DNA from 3 places in the Brachymonas moutaii (nom. illeg.) genome. Region 1 is predicted to be linked to each of the others. Evidence: predicted binding sites of a transcription regulator. Region 1 holds the regulator's gene; each other region holds the start of a gene.
What was found. Region 1 encodes sigma-54, which starts transcription at its own class of promoters, with help from an activator protein. Its sites were predicted from a motif close to TGGCANGNAANCTGCTTT; they were not measured.
Positions count from the first base shown of each region.

Region 1 (4,463 bases):
GCTATGTCGGTGGCGGCGACGTGGCCGGCGTGATCGTTTTGGTCGAACAGCCAATCTTCCAAGCTGGCGGGCTCTCCATGGACATCAACAGGCACGAGAATCTGGTAAATGCGCTGATGGCCCACGCCCTTGTCATGTCGCAAAGCCTGGTCAACTATCTTGACAAGGCGAGCCCAAGGTGAAGCGCAGCATGCGAGGTCTGGCGCGTGTTCGACACGTAGCCGCGCACGTCGCCATCTCCATCGCCGTGCCAGCGGCGGGCGACTAGGGCGTGTTCACATTAGCCAGATGAATGCGCATGCGAGTTGCAGAAAGGCATTGAAGCGTGTGGCGAATTTGTCGTAGCGAGTTGCCAGTTGGCGGAGTTGCTTGAAACGTTCCCCTACCCCAGCACCTTGCGCAGATGGGCTGGGGGGATGCGCAGGGCTTCGCGGTATTTGGCTACGGTGCGGCGGGCGCACTGGACGCCGCGTTCCTGGAGGAGTTCGCAGAGGCGGTTGTCGCTGAGGGGCTTGGCGGGGGGTTCGTCGGCGATGAGTTTCCCGATCATGGCGCGCACGGCGGTGCTGCTGGTGGTGCTGCCGTCTTCGCTGGCGAGGCCCGAGGCGAAAAAGTACTTGAGCTCGAAGGTGCCCCAGGGGGTGCTCATGTATTTGGCGCTGGTGACGCGGCTGACGGTGGATTCGTGCAGGCCGAGTTCGTCGGCGATTTCGCGCAGGACGAGGGGTTCCATGGCCAGCACGCCCTGCTCGAAGAAGCGGTGCTGGCGCTCGACGATGGCGGTGCTCACGCGCAGGATGGTGTCGAAGCGCTGCTGGATGCTCTTGACCATCCAGCGGGCTTCCTGCAGGCGCTGCTGCAGGGCCTGGATGCCTTCGCCCTTGTGGTGGCGCAGGGCGCTGGCGTACATCTCCTGCACGCGCACGCGGGGCATGACGGCGGGGTTGAGCTGCACGCTCCAGGGGCGGCTGGCGGCGTCGCGGCCCTGGTTGGCGCGCACGAGCACGTCGGGGATGACGATGTTGCGCTCGGTCTGGGCAAAGGCGCGGCCGGGCTTGGGTTCGAGGGTGGCGATGAGCTGCATGGCGCTGCGCAGGTGCGCGGCCGAATAGGGCAGCAGCTTGCCGAGGCCGCGCACGTCGCGCCGGGCGAGGTAGTCGAGCGGCTGGCGGCAGACGTCGAGGGCGACTTCGCGCGCGAGCAGGCGGGGGGTGTCGGCGTCGGGGATGTCGAGGGCACGCAGCTGGAGCTGCAGGCATTCGGCCAGGTCGCGCGCGCCGACGCCGACGGGGTCGAGCGACTGAAGCAGGCGCAGGGCCATGGTGAGGTGGTGGAGGAGTTCGGCGTGCTCCTCGGCGTCGCGTTCGGGGTCGCCGGTGGGGTTGCGCTCCTGCAGGCTCTGGGCGAGTTCGCCGAGGGTGTCTTCGAGGTAGCCGTCGTCGTCGAGGGATTCGATGAGGAAGTACAGCGCGGCCTGTTCGCTGGTGTCGAGGCGCAGGGCCAGGGCCTGTCGGTGCAGGCAGTCCTGCAGGCTTTCGTGGCAGCCGGCGCGCTCGATGGCGGAGGGCTCGTCCTCGTCGTCGTCATGGCTGCTGCCGGCGCTGCTCACGCGCAGACTGTCCCAGTCGTCGTCGCCGTCGCTGCTGCTGGAGAGGACTTCGTCGTCGCCCGAGGTGGCGGGGCTGTCGTCGCGGGTGGAGCCGGCGCTCCAGTCGTCGGTCTGGGCGTTGGCGAGGTCGGTGTGGTCGGGGGCGTCGCTGGAGAGGACTTCGCTGGTGTCGGGGGCGTCGGCGCCTTCGGGGTCGTCGTAGCCGCCTTCGGCTGTGGCGCCCATGCCGTCGTCACTGCCTGCCTCTGCGCTGGGGCCGGTGGTGGCATCGACATCGCCGGATGCGTGGCCAGCAGCGTCGGGCTCCGACTCGGAGGCTGCCGCGTCCTCGGCGCTGGTGTCCTGCTCCAGGAAGGGGTTGTCGGCCAGCATCTGGTCGATCTCCTGCTGCATGTCGAGCGTGGAGATCTGCAGCAGGCGGATGGACTGCTGGAGTTGCGGCGTGAGGGAGAGGTTCTGCGCGGTGCGCAGCTGCAGTCCTGCTTTCATGGCACGGAGGGCGGCTTCGGAAGGTACAGCGGGAAGCGGCTCATGGACGGAGTCCGCTCACATGCGGAAGTGTTCGCCGAGGTAGACACGGCGCACTTCGGCGTTGGAGACGATCTGCTCGGGCGTGCCCGAGGCGAGCACGGCCCCTTCGCTGATGATGTAGGCGTGGTCGCAGATGCCCAGGGTTTCGCGCACGTTGTGGTCGGTGATGAGCACGCCGATGCCGCGCGCCTTGAGGAAGGCGATGATCTTCTGGATTTCGATGACGGCGATGGGGTCGATGCCGGCGAAGGGCTCGTCGAGCAGGATGAAGCGCGGCTGGCTGGCAAGGGCACGGGCGATTTCGACCCGGCGGCGCTCGCCCCCGGAGAGTGCGAGCGCGGGGGTGTCGCGCAGGTGGGTGATGTGCAGGTCGGCGAGCAGGGCATCGAGCTGGGTGTCGATGGTGGCGCGGTCGAGCGGCTTGCCGTGGGCATCGACCTGGAGCTCCAGCACGGCGCGGATGTTGTCCTCGACGTTGAGCTTGCGGAAGATGGAGGCTTCCTGCGGCAGGTAGCTCAGGCCCATGCGTGAGCGGCGGTGGATGGGCAGGTCCTCGACGGGCTGGCCGTCGATGGAGATGGCGCCGCCGTCGGCCCGGATGAGGCCGACGATCATGTAGAAGGAGGTGGTCTTGCCGGCTCCGTTGGGCCCGAGCAGGCCCACGACTTCGCCCTTGCGCACGCTCAGGGACACGTCCTTGACGACGCGGCGGCGGCCGTAGGCCTTCTGGAGGTGGCGCACGCACAGTTCGCTGCCGTCGGCAGGCGGACGGCCCTGGCTGCCGCCCTCGCAGCGGAGGTCGGCGGCCGGAGCAGATACGGGAGCGGCATCGCTCATGGGCGGCCTCCGATGGTGGCGCTGGAGCGCAGGGTGGTGACGGGAGCCGACGCGGCGCGCGCCCCCTTGCTGGCGGCCCGGGTGGCGGGCATGGGCAGCGCGGATTTGCCGCCGCTCTGCCCCACGGGGTTGATGACGGCGCGCACCCGGCCGGCCGGCACGGCCCCTGCGGCAGCGCCCCCGGCGCCAGTGGAGGGGCCGCCGGCCACGTTGTAGACCTCGGTGAGGTCGTTGTAGACGATGGTGTCGCCACGGACTTCGTCGGCGAGCTGGGTGCCCACGAGGCGGCGCATGCGGGCGTTGCCGGTGAGGCGCGCGATCTGGGTTCTGTCGTCCCGCTCGATGCGGTTGGCCTCGCCCTCGATGTACTCGTTGAGTCCCTCGCGCTTCTGGCGCATGAAGGCCTGGTGGCCCGCGCTGCCTTCGGCGTACATGAACTGGTTGCCCTGCGGATCCTGGCGCACCTCGACCTTGTCGGCACGCAGCACGATGGTGCCCTTGGTGGCCACGACCCGCCCGGTGAAGGTGGTGATCTTGTGCGCATCGTCGTAGCGCATGGCGTCGGCCTCGATGTTGAGGGGCTTGGCGCGGTCGGCCAGCTCGGCGTGGGCGGTCTGCACCAGACCCAGGCAGGCGACAGCCAGCGCGAGGGCCGGCAAGGCGGAGGACAACGGTTTCATGTTCGGCACGATTCTTGCTCGTTGGACGTATGGTCCATTGTAGCGATGCCGGATGCCTCCCGCGCGGCTCGGGCCGAAGAGCCGTTCAGATGCGTCGGCGGGGCATGTAGTCCTGCACCAGGAGCGCCACCACCCCGGCCACCACGCCCCAGAAGGCCGAACCCACGCCAGCCACCTCCACCCCGCTGAGGGTGACGAGAAAGGTGATGACGGCCACATCGCGGTGGCGCGCCACGTCGAGCGCAGTCACGAGACTGCTGGCAATGGTCGAGAGCAGCGCAAGCCCTGCAATGGCGGCAATGAACTCGTGCGGAAAGGCCATGAGCAGGCCCGTGACCACGGTGCCGAAGAGGCCGATGAGCAGCATCCACAGCCCCCACACCACGGCGGCGACGTAGCGGCGATCGGGGTCGGGATGGGCTTCATCGCCCATGCAGATGGAGGCGGTGATGGCGCTGAAATTGATGGCATAGCACCCCAGCGGCGCCAGGGCAAGCCCCACCATGCCGGTGACGGTGACGAGCACGGACGTGGGCAGCTCGTACCCGGCGGCACGAAAGGCTGCCACACCCGGCAGGTTCTGCGATGCCATGGTGACGACGAACAGCGGCAGCGCCAGGCTGGTGATGGCTGCCATGGAAAAGACCGGCGCCGTGAAGACCGGATGCGCCCAGTCGGCATGCAGGTCGTGCAGCGAGAGGTGCCCGCCGAGCGCGACGAGCATCACCCCGACGGCCAGCGTCCACACCACCGCATAGCGCGGGCTCAGGCGCTTGCCGAGCAGGTAGGCCAGCAGCATGCCGATG
Region 1 covers NZ_JBNGEN010000007.1:75,766-80,228, reverse strand. The annotation lists gene ACP2WS_RS09015 (hypothetical protein) at 1-182, shown strand, start outside; gene rpoN (RNA polymerase factor sigma-54) at 383-2,098, opposite strand; gene lptB (LPS export ABC transporter ATP-binding protein) at 2,156-2,977, opposite strand; gene lptA (lipopolysaccharide transport periplasmic protein LptA) at 2,974-3,657, opposite strand; gene ACP2WS_RS08995 (benzoate/H(+) symporter BenE family transporter) at 3,743-4,463, opposite strand, start outside.

Region 2 (4,463 bases), on a different contig from region 1:
GCGTCGGCGAGCAGGGCCTGTTGCAGAATGGCCGCCTCGATGGCATCTGCCTCGGTGAGCAGGGTGGCGCGTTCGAGCACGTTGCGCAGTTCGCGCACATTGCCCGGCCAGGGCTGGAGCTGGAGCAGGGCCATGGCCTGCGGGGTCAGGGAGAGCGGGCGCAGGGGAGCGATGCGCACGAGCAGCGAGCGGGCGATGAGCGGAATGTCCTCGGCGCGCTCGCGCAGCGGAGGCAGCCGGATCGGGAACGTGGCAAGCCGGTAGTAGAGGTCTTCGCGAAAGGTGCCGGCGGCCACCATGTCGCGCAGGTTGCGGTGGGTGGCTGCCACCACCCGCACGTCCACATGGCGCAGATCGGTGCTGCCCACGCGGCGATAGGTGCCGGCTTCGAGCAGACGCAGGAGCTTGACCTGCATGCCCAGCGGGATGTCGCCCACCTCATCGAGAAACAGCGTGCCGCCGTTGGCGGCTTCCACCAGACCGGGCTTGGCATGGGAGGCCCCCGTGAAGGCGCCTTTCTCGTGCCCGAACAGCTCGGACTCGAACAGGCTCTCGGCCAGGCTGGCGCAGTCGACCACCACGATGGGCTGCGTCTGGCGATGGCTGGCGGCGTGGATCGCGTGGGCCACCCCTTCCTTGCCCGTGCCCGATTCTCCCCGCAGCAGCACGCTGGCCTGCGACGGGGCCACGCGGGCCACCAGGTCGAGCATGTGCCGGAAGGCAGAGGATTCGCCCACCAGCGTGTGCTGGCCGGCCTGTCCCTGCGAGACGGGCAGGGTTTCCATCTTCTCGACGAAGAAGTGCAGCGCGCCCGAAGCGTCATGCAGGGGAACCAGCTCGATGCGCACATAGACCTTGCCATGAGGCGTATGGTGCAGGTGCAGCACCTGCTCGCGCTGGCGCGAGATGCGGGCCTGTGCGAGCGGGCAGGTCTCGCCGGCCTGGTCGCAGGGCATGGGGGAGTGGTGGGAGGCCTCATGGCAGCGCCGCCCGACCAGGGGCTTGCCGTCGCCGTACTGCCGGCGGTAGGCCGCATTGGCCGCCACGATGGTGTAGTGCCGGTCGCACACGATGTGTGGCTCGGGCATGCTTTCGAGATAGGCGATCAGGTTGTTGGGAATCTGCATGGAGCGTAATGGAGCACGGAAGGCGCCAGGGCCGGAGAAGGGGGTGTCGAGTGTCCCGCTGCTCCGGAGAGCCGCTTTTCCCCCGAGGGGGAGCGGCGGCTGGCAAAGTGATGACAGCAGCAAGGGCATTGCCTTGCATTCTTGCCGCTGTGCGCCATCTTGGCAAGATGGCTGCCAGATTGGCCGGAATTGACCGTCAATCTGTTTCATCCCTTCTTGTTTCTTGCTCCAAGTCATTGATTGTCATGTGTTTTGCAAACTGGCACGGAGTTTGTTAAGGTCTTTGTCATGTTCATGCCCCGAACCCGTCTCATGCGCCATCTCACGGTGGTGATCGTCGTCAAGATCCTTCTGCTGACGGCCTTGTGGTGGGTGTTTTTTCGGGATGCGCAGGCTCCGGTGGACAGCGAGCGCGTGGCAGAGCATTTCACCCAGTCCACCTCGACATCAGGAGCTTCGCAGTGATAACTGATCAACTGGTTGATCTCTCACGGCTGCAGTTCGCGGCCACAGCGCTCTACCACTTCCTGTTCGTGCCCCTGACGCTGGGCATGGTCTGGATGCTGGTGATCATGGAAAGCGTCTACGTGATGACCGGCAAGGTCATCTGGAAGGACATGACCCGCTACTGGGGCAAGCTTTTCGGCATCAACTTTGCCCTGGGCGTGACCACGGGCATCACCATGGAGTTCCAGTTCGGCACGAACTGGGCCTACTACTCCCACTATGTGGGCGACATCTTCGGGGCACCGCTGGCCATCGAGGGGCTCATGGCGTTCTTCCTGGAGTCCACCTTCATCGGGCTGTTCTTCTTCGGGTGGGATCGCCTGAGCCGTCCCAAGCACCTGATGGTGACCGTGCTGCTGGCGCTGGGCACCAACCTCTCGGCGCTGTGGATTCTGGTGGCCAACGGCTGGATGCAGAACCCGGTGGGCTCGGCGTTCAACTGGCAGACCATGCGCATGGAAATGACGAGTTTCTGGGAGCTGGTGTTCAACCCGGATGCCCAGGCCAAGTTCGTGCACACGGTCTCTGCCGGCTATGTGACCGGCGCCATGTTCGTGCTGGCCATTTCCTCGTGGTATCTGCTGCGGGGACGCAATGTGGAGTTCGCCAAGCGCAGCTTCCGCGTGGCGGCCGCCTTCGGGCTGGCCTCGGTGTGCTCGGTGATCGTGCTGGGTGATGAGTCCGGCTACATGGTCAGCGAGGCCCAGAAGACCAAGATGGCTGCCATCGAGGCCATGTGGAATACCGAGCCCGCCCCGGCCGGTCTGAAGCTGATTGCCGGCATCAACGAAGCCGAGCAGAAGAACGACTGGGAAGTGGAGCTGCCCTGGGTGATGGGCATCATCGGCACCCGTTCGCTCGACAAGACCATTCCGGGCATCCACGAGATCAAGGCGCAGAACCGCGAGCGCATCGTGAGCGGCATCCAGGCCGTGCAGGCGCTTGAAGCCCTGCGGCGTGACCGCAATGACGTCCAGGCTGCTGCGACCTTCAAGGCGCACCAGGCCGACCTGGGCTTCGGTCTGCTGCTCAAGAAGTACACCGCCGACGTGACCCAGGCCACCCCGGCCATGATCCAGCAGGCGGTGGACGACACCGTGCCGCACGTCACTCCCATGTTCTGGAGCTTCCGCATCATGGTGGCGCTGGGCTTCACCATGCTGGTGCTGTTCGCGCTGGCCTTCTGGCAGACGCTCAAGGGCCGCTTCACCGAGAAGCGCTGGCTGCTGCGCGCCGCCATCGTGTGCCTGCCCATGCCCTGGATCTCGATCGAGCTGGGCTGGCTGGTGGCCGAGTACGGCCGGCAGCCGTGGACGATCTATGGCGTGCTGCCCACGCACCTGTCGGTGTCGGCGCTCTCCGTGCAGAGCCTGTATGGCTCGCTCGCCGGGTTCCTGGGCTTCTATACGGTGCTCCTGATCGTGGAGATGTATCTGATGGTCAAGTTCGTGCGCTGGGGCCCCGGCAGTCTCGGCACGGGCCGCTATGACAACGAGGTCGCGCACGGCTGAGCGCCGCCCGCATCCAAGAGGAATACGAGGAGCAAACACAAATGCTGGACTATCCAACCCTCAAGATCATCTGGTGGCTGCTGGTGGGCGTGCTGCTGGTCGGCTTTGCCGTCATGGACGGCCATGACATGGGCGTGGGCACGCTGCTGCCCTTCGTCGGCAAGGGCGACGACGAGCGCCGCGTGGTCATCAACACCGTCGGCCCGCACTGGGACGGCAATCAGGTGTGGTTCATCACCGGAGGCGGCGCCATCTTTGCGGCCTGGCCACTGGTGTACGCCACGGCCTTCTCGGGCTTCTACTGGGCCATGATGGCGGTGCTCTGGGCGCTGTTCTTCCGGCCGGTGGGCTTCGACTACCGCAGCAAGATCCAGAACGCCACCTGGCGCAACACCTGGGACTGGGGCCTGTTCATCGGCGGCTTCATTCCGCCGGTCATCTTCGGCGTGGCCTTCGGCAACCTGCTGCAGGGCGTGCCCTTCCACTTCACGGGGCTGCTCGAACCCATCTACACCGGCAGCTTCTGGCAGCTGCTCAATCCCTTTGCGCTGCTTGCGGGGGTGGTGAGCAGTGCCCTGATCACCATGCACGGCGCCGTCTATCTGGCCCACCGTACCGAAGGCGACATCGAGCGCCGCGCACAGACTGCAGCCACCTGGGCGGCCGTGGTGATGGCGCTGGGCTTCGTGGCGGCCGGCCTGTGGCTGCGCTTCGGCGGCATCCAGGGCTACATGATCACGTCGCCGGTCGATCCGGCCGGGCTGCCCGACCCGCTGGCCAAGACGGTGGTGCGCAGTGCCGACGCCTGGTGGCTCAACTACGGCAGGCAGCCGCTCATCTGGCTGCTGCCTGCCCTGGGCATCGGATCGGCCCTGCTGGCAGCGACCCTGTGCCGCGCAGGCAAGACCCTCACGGCCTTCGTGATGTCGTCGCTCTCCATTCTGGGCGTGATCGGCACGGCAGGGGCTGCCATGTTCCCCTTCGTGATGCCGTCCTCCACCATGCCGAATGCCAGCCTGACCGTGTGGGACAGCGTGTCGAGCCACCTGACCCTGACCGTGATGTTCTGGGCCACGATGATCTTCATGCCGATCATCATCTTCTACACCAGCTGGGCCTACCGCGTGATGCGCGGGAAGGTGACGGTGGCGCACATCCGCGCCAATGACCATGCCGCGTATTGAAAGGAATGCACATGTGGTACTTCGCTTGGATATTGGGTGTCGGGTTTGCCGTGCTGCTGGCCATCCTGAACGCCATGTGGGGCGAGCACGAGGAACACCGTCAGGCGGCTCCCTCGCCCGATGAACACGCCTGA
Region 2 covers NZ_JBNGEN010000003.1:190,842-195,304, forward strand. The annotation lists gene ACP2WS_RS05880 (sigma-54 interaction domain-containing protein) at 1-1,127, opposite strand, end outside; gene cydP (cytochrome oxidase putative small subunit CydP) at 1,416-1,592, shown strand; gene ACP2WS_RS05890 (cytochrome ubiquinol oxidase subunit I) at 1,589-3,145, shown strand; gene cydB (cytochrome d ubiquinol oxidase subunit II) at 3,187-4,329, shown strand; gene cydX (cytochrome bd-I oxidase subunit CydX) at 4,341-4,463, shown strand.
Region 2: cydP (cytochrome oxidase putative small subunit CydP) is a predicted target of sigma-54. The motif match lies at 1,388-1,405, and genes of this name have one in related genera.

Region 3 (4,463 bases), on a different contig from region 1:
GGTGCCCGTACTTGCGGGCAATCTTGAGGGCGGCCTCGTTGGCTTCCAGACCGGAATTGCAGAAGAAGGCGTTGGTCAGCCCCGACAGACGCACCAGCGCGGAGGCAAGCTGTTCCTGACCGGGCACGTGGTAGTAGTTCGAGCAGTGGATGAGCTTGGCCACCTGGTCCTGCAGGGCGCTCACCAGCTCGGGATGGGCATGGCCCAGGGTGTTGACGGCAATGCCGCCCAGGGCGTCCAGGTATTCTCGCCCCTCGGTGTCCCACACGCGGCAGCCCTTGCCATGCGACATGGCAATCGGCAGGCGGCCATAGGTGTTCATGACATGGGGGGACAGGGAAGACACAGGATCGGACATGGGCGGCTCCATAAAAAAGCATCCGCACAGGCCCGCAAGAGGCGTGTGCGGAAAAAGGGTGTTTTCATTGTAGAACATGCACTCCCGCGATGCAGGGTTCCGTGTCCGGGAGCCGCTGCACGCGGGAGAGGAGGTCAGCGCAATCCGCCTACGTACTGGTGGTCCTCGCCGTCGTCGGCATGGCCCTTGAGACGGTCGAACAGCCCGCGCTTCGGGGCGCGCTGCTCCTGGGGGGCACGCGGCATAAGCTGCTCGAACTTGCCGGCCCATTCGGCCAGTTCGACATCGCCCAGTTCCTGGGCCTTCTGGCGGGAGAAGACAATCATGGCTTCGGCGTAATCGGGGTGGGCCGCCATCCATTCGACGTCGGTCACACGCCCTGTCTTGCGGCGCAGCAGCACGTGCAGGCGGGCGGCGGTGGCGAGGCGTTCGCTGTCGGACATGGTTCAATCTCCTATGCGTTCATGATGGGTCGTGAGGTCGAGACCGTAGTGCTCCTGCCCGGCGCTCACGCGCAGCCCGAAGCCGAACTGCACGATCCAGGTCAGCAGGGCCGTCACGCAGGCGCTGTAGGCCAGGACTGCGCCTGCGCCCATGGCCTGGGTGGCCAGATCGGTGTGCTGTCCGCTGATGGCCGGATCGTTGAAAACGCCGGTGAGCAGCGAGCCTGCGAGCCCGCCGATGCCATGCACGCCAAACACATCGAGCGAATCATCTACGCCCAGCTTGTGCTTGAGCCAGGTCGCGCCCCAGAAGCAGGCCACTCCGCCGATGGCGCCGATGGCTGCAGCCGAGCCGATGCCCACATAACCCGATGCCGGGGTGATGGCCACCAGCCCGGCAATGGCGCCGGAACTCATGCCCAGCAGGGTGGGGGTTTTCTTGACCAGCCATTCGGCGAGCATCCAGCCGAGCACGCCACAGGCTGCTGCCGTGTGGGTGGCGGCCATGGCCAGCCCCGCGCGTCCGTCGGCAGCCAGCGCAGAACCGGCATTGAAGCCGAACCAGCCGATCCACAGCAGGCAGGCGCCCGTCATGGTGAGGCCGAGGTTGAAGGGGCGGAAGGGCTCCTTGCCGTACCCTTCGCGGCGGCCCAGGATGGCGGCGATGACCAGCCCCGAAATGCCCGCGTTGATGTGCACCACAGATCCGCCGGCGAAGTCCAGCACGCCGAGCTGGGCGAGCCAGCCACCGGGTTCCCAGACCCAATGCGCCACGGGCGCGTAGACCAGCAGGAACCACAGTCCCATGAGCACGAGCATGGGGCCAAAGCGCATGCGCTCCACGAAGGCGCCGACGATCAGCGCCGTGGTGATGACGCCGAATGCGAGCTGGAACATGCCGTATACCGATTCGGGCACATGGGGGGCGATGTGGCTCACCGCCACCTGGCCGCTGTGCTGGATGAAGTCGAGCCCCGCAAACCAGAAGCGCTCGGTGCCGCCGAGCCAGCCCGAGCCCGGCGTGAAGGCCAGGGAGTAACCCAGCAGCCACCATTCCACCGTCACCAGGGCCGAGATGGCCAGCACGCAGGCCATGGTGTTGAGCACGTTTTTGGTGCGTACCATGCCCCCGTAGAACAGCGCTACGCCAGGAAGTGTCATCAGAAGCACCAATGCGGTGCTTGTCAGCAGCCAGGCCGTGTCTCCCGCGTGGATGTCGGCGACAGGCGCGAGATGGGGATGGGCCGAGGAAGCCTGACTGGCCACCAGAAGCGCGAGACCGGTTGCCCAGGAGCAACAGGTACGGAGATGTGAATGCATGGAGATTCCCCCTGAAAAGACAAATGCGATGCGATGTCGCTGGTATGCGTTCGGGCCCGGGATGGGGGCGAGGTGCCACCGGGGCAGACACACAGGACAACTCGTGGTTGGAAGGTGGAACCGGCCGGGCAGATCGTCCGCGATCGAAAGGACGCAAACGGGGGGCAAAAAGCAAAACCCGTGCCACTCAATAGATTCAAAAGTTTTACATCATTTGAAGCGGGTGCCACCGGAGGGTGAGGACCGGTGCGCAGGCAGGAGCCGCACGGGAGCACGCACGGACTGTGCGAGGGGAGGCCAGGAGGGGGTGCGGGCACGGAATCCGTGGGTGGGCGGAGCCGTTCGGCGACCCCAATGCCGATAGGGATGTTGGGGAAAATCCCGAGAAAATACGTGTACTATTGCGCCCATTGACCACATGAGAGCATTCCGATCATGACCACTGCCGTAGACAACGCAGCTCCTGTCGAGGCCGCTTCTGCCGCTGCAGAAACCGCTTCCAGCGACCCCATCATCTTTACCGAGAGCGCCGCCGCCAAGGTGGCCGATCTGATCGCCGAAGAAGGCAATCCCGAACTCAAGCTGCGCGTTTTCGTGCAGGGTGGAGGCTGCTCTGGCTTCCAGTACGGTTTCACGTTCGACGAGATCGCCAACGACGACGACACCATCATGACGAAGAACGGGGTGTCGCTGCTGATCGATCCCATGAGCTTCCAGTATCTGGTGGGCGCCGAGATCGACTACAAGGAAGACCTCCAGGGAGCGCAGTTCGTGATTCGCAATCCGAACGCCACCACCACCTGCGGCTGCGGTTCGAGCTTCAGCGTGTAAGACACACTCTGGGCAGCCCTGCGCTGCCCTGTTTGGTCCTGCCGTTACGCTCCCTTCGGGGAGCGTTTTTCATGGGCGCAGGGGTGTTGGGTGGGCGTCCGGTGTCGGCGGGAGGCCTGTGGCATCATGGTCAGCCCCATTGGGGCCTGTGCTCTTTCCTCGCTAGTTTTCTGCATGTCTTCCACGTCTCCCGCGTCTCCAGCGTCTTCTTCCTCCGATGCTTCCAGTCGGTCTGTCCCGCCGGCAGGGTTCCCGGCTGACGCCACTGCTGCCGGTGAGACGGAGGCTGTAGCCATGGCCGCTGGCGTGCCTGCCTCAGCGGCGGAGCAGGCCCATCGCAAGCGCATGCTCTGGCTCGTGGCGATCGGGTTTTTCATGCAGACGCTGGATGCCACCATCGTCAACACGGCCCTGCCGGCCATGGCCGATGGCCTGCATGAGAGTCCGCTGCGGATGCAGTCGGTGCTGGTGGCGTATTCGCTGACCATGGCCATGTTCATTCCCCTCTCGGGATGGCTGGCGGACCATCTGGGGACGCGGCGCGTGTTCATGGGGGCGATTCTGGTGTTTGCGGCGGGGTCGCTGGCCTGCGGCATGTCCACGTCGCTGTCGCATCTGGTGATGGCCCGCATCGTGCAGGGAGCGGGCGGAGCCCTGCTGCTGCCGGTGGGGCGTCTTGCGGTGCTGCGAGCCTATCCGCGCGGCGAATTCCTGGCAGCCATGAGCTTCGTTGCCATTCCGGGGCTGATCGGCCCGCTGCTGGGCCCCACGCTCGGGGGCTGGCTCGTGCAGATGGCCTCGTGGCACTGGGTGTTTCTGGTCAATGTGCCGGTGGGGCTGCTGGGGTGGGTGGCAGCCCGGCAGCTGATGCCCGACTTCCGAGGCGTGACGCACCAGCCGCTGGATCTGGCCGGCTACGGGCTCCTGGCCCTGGGCATGGTGCTGGTGTCTCTGTCGGTGGACGGCATGTCCGAGTTCGGCATGCCTTCGGCCATTGCGCTGGTGGGGCTGATCACGGGGCTGGCTTGCATGGTGGCGTACTGGCTGCGGGCGTCGGGGCAGGAGCATCCGCTGTTTTCGCCCATGCTGTTCCGGGTGCCTGCGCTGTCCATCGGGCTCACGGGCAATCTGTTCTCGCGGCTGGGCAGCAGCGCAGTGCCTTTCCTGATTCCGCTGATGCTGCAGCTCAGCCTGGGGTTCACGCCTGCACAGGCCGGCATGATGATGCTGCCGATCGCCGCAGCCGGCATGGCCGTCAAGCGCTTTGCCACCTGGTCGATTACCCGCTATGGCTACCGCAGGGTGCTGGTCATCAACACCATGCTGGTGGGGGGGCTGATTGCCAGCTTTGCGCTGGTGGGGCGTGCTGAGCCCATGTGGCTGCTGCTGGTGCATTTCGCCTGCTTCGGGGCCTGCAATTCGCTTCAGTTCACGGCCATGAACACGCTGACGCTGCGTGACCTCGACTCCGCGCAGGCCAGCAGTGGCAACAGTCTGCTGTCGATGGTGCA
Region 3 covers NZ_JBNGEN010000002.1:107,803-112,265, reverse strand. The annotation lists gene ACP2WS_RS04185 (aspartate aminotransferase family protein) at 1-358, opposite strand, end outside; gene ACP2WS_RS04180 (hypothetical protein) at 493-801, opposite strand; gene ACP2WS_RS04175 (ammonium transporter) at 805-2,121, opposite strand; gene erpA (iron-sulfur cluster insertion protein ErpA) at 2,557-2,952, shown strand; gene mdtD (multidrug transporter subunit MdtD) at 3,247-4,463, shown strand, end outside.
Region 3: ACP2WS_RS04175 (ammonium transporter) is a predicted target of sigma-54. The motif match lies at 2,290-2,307, and genes of this name have one in related genera.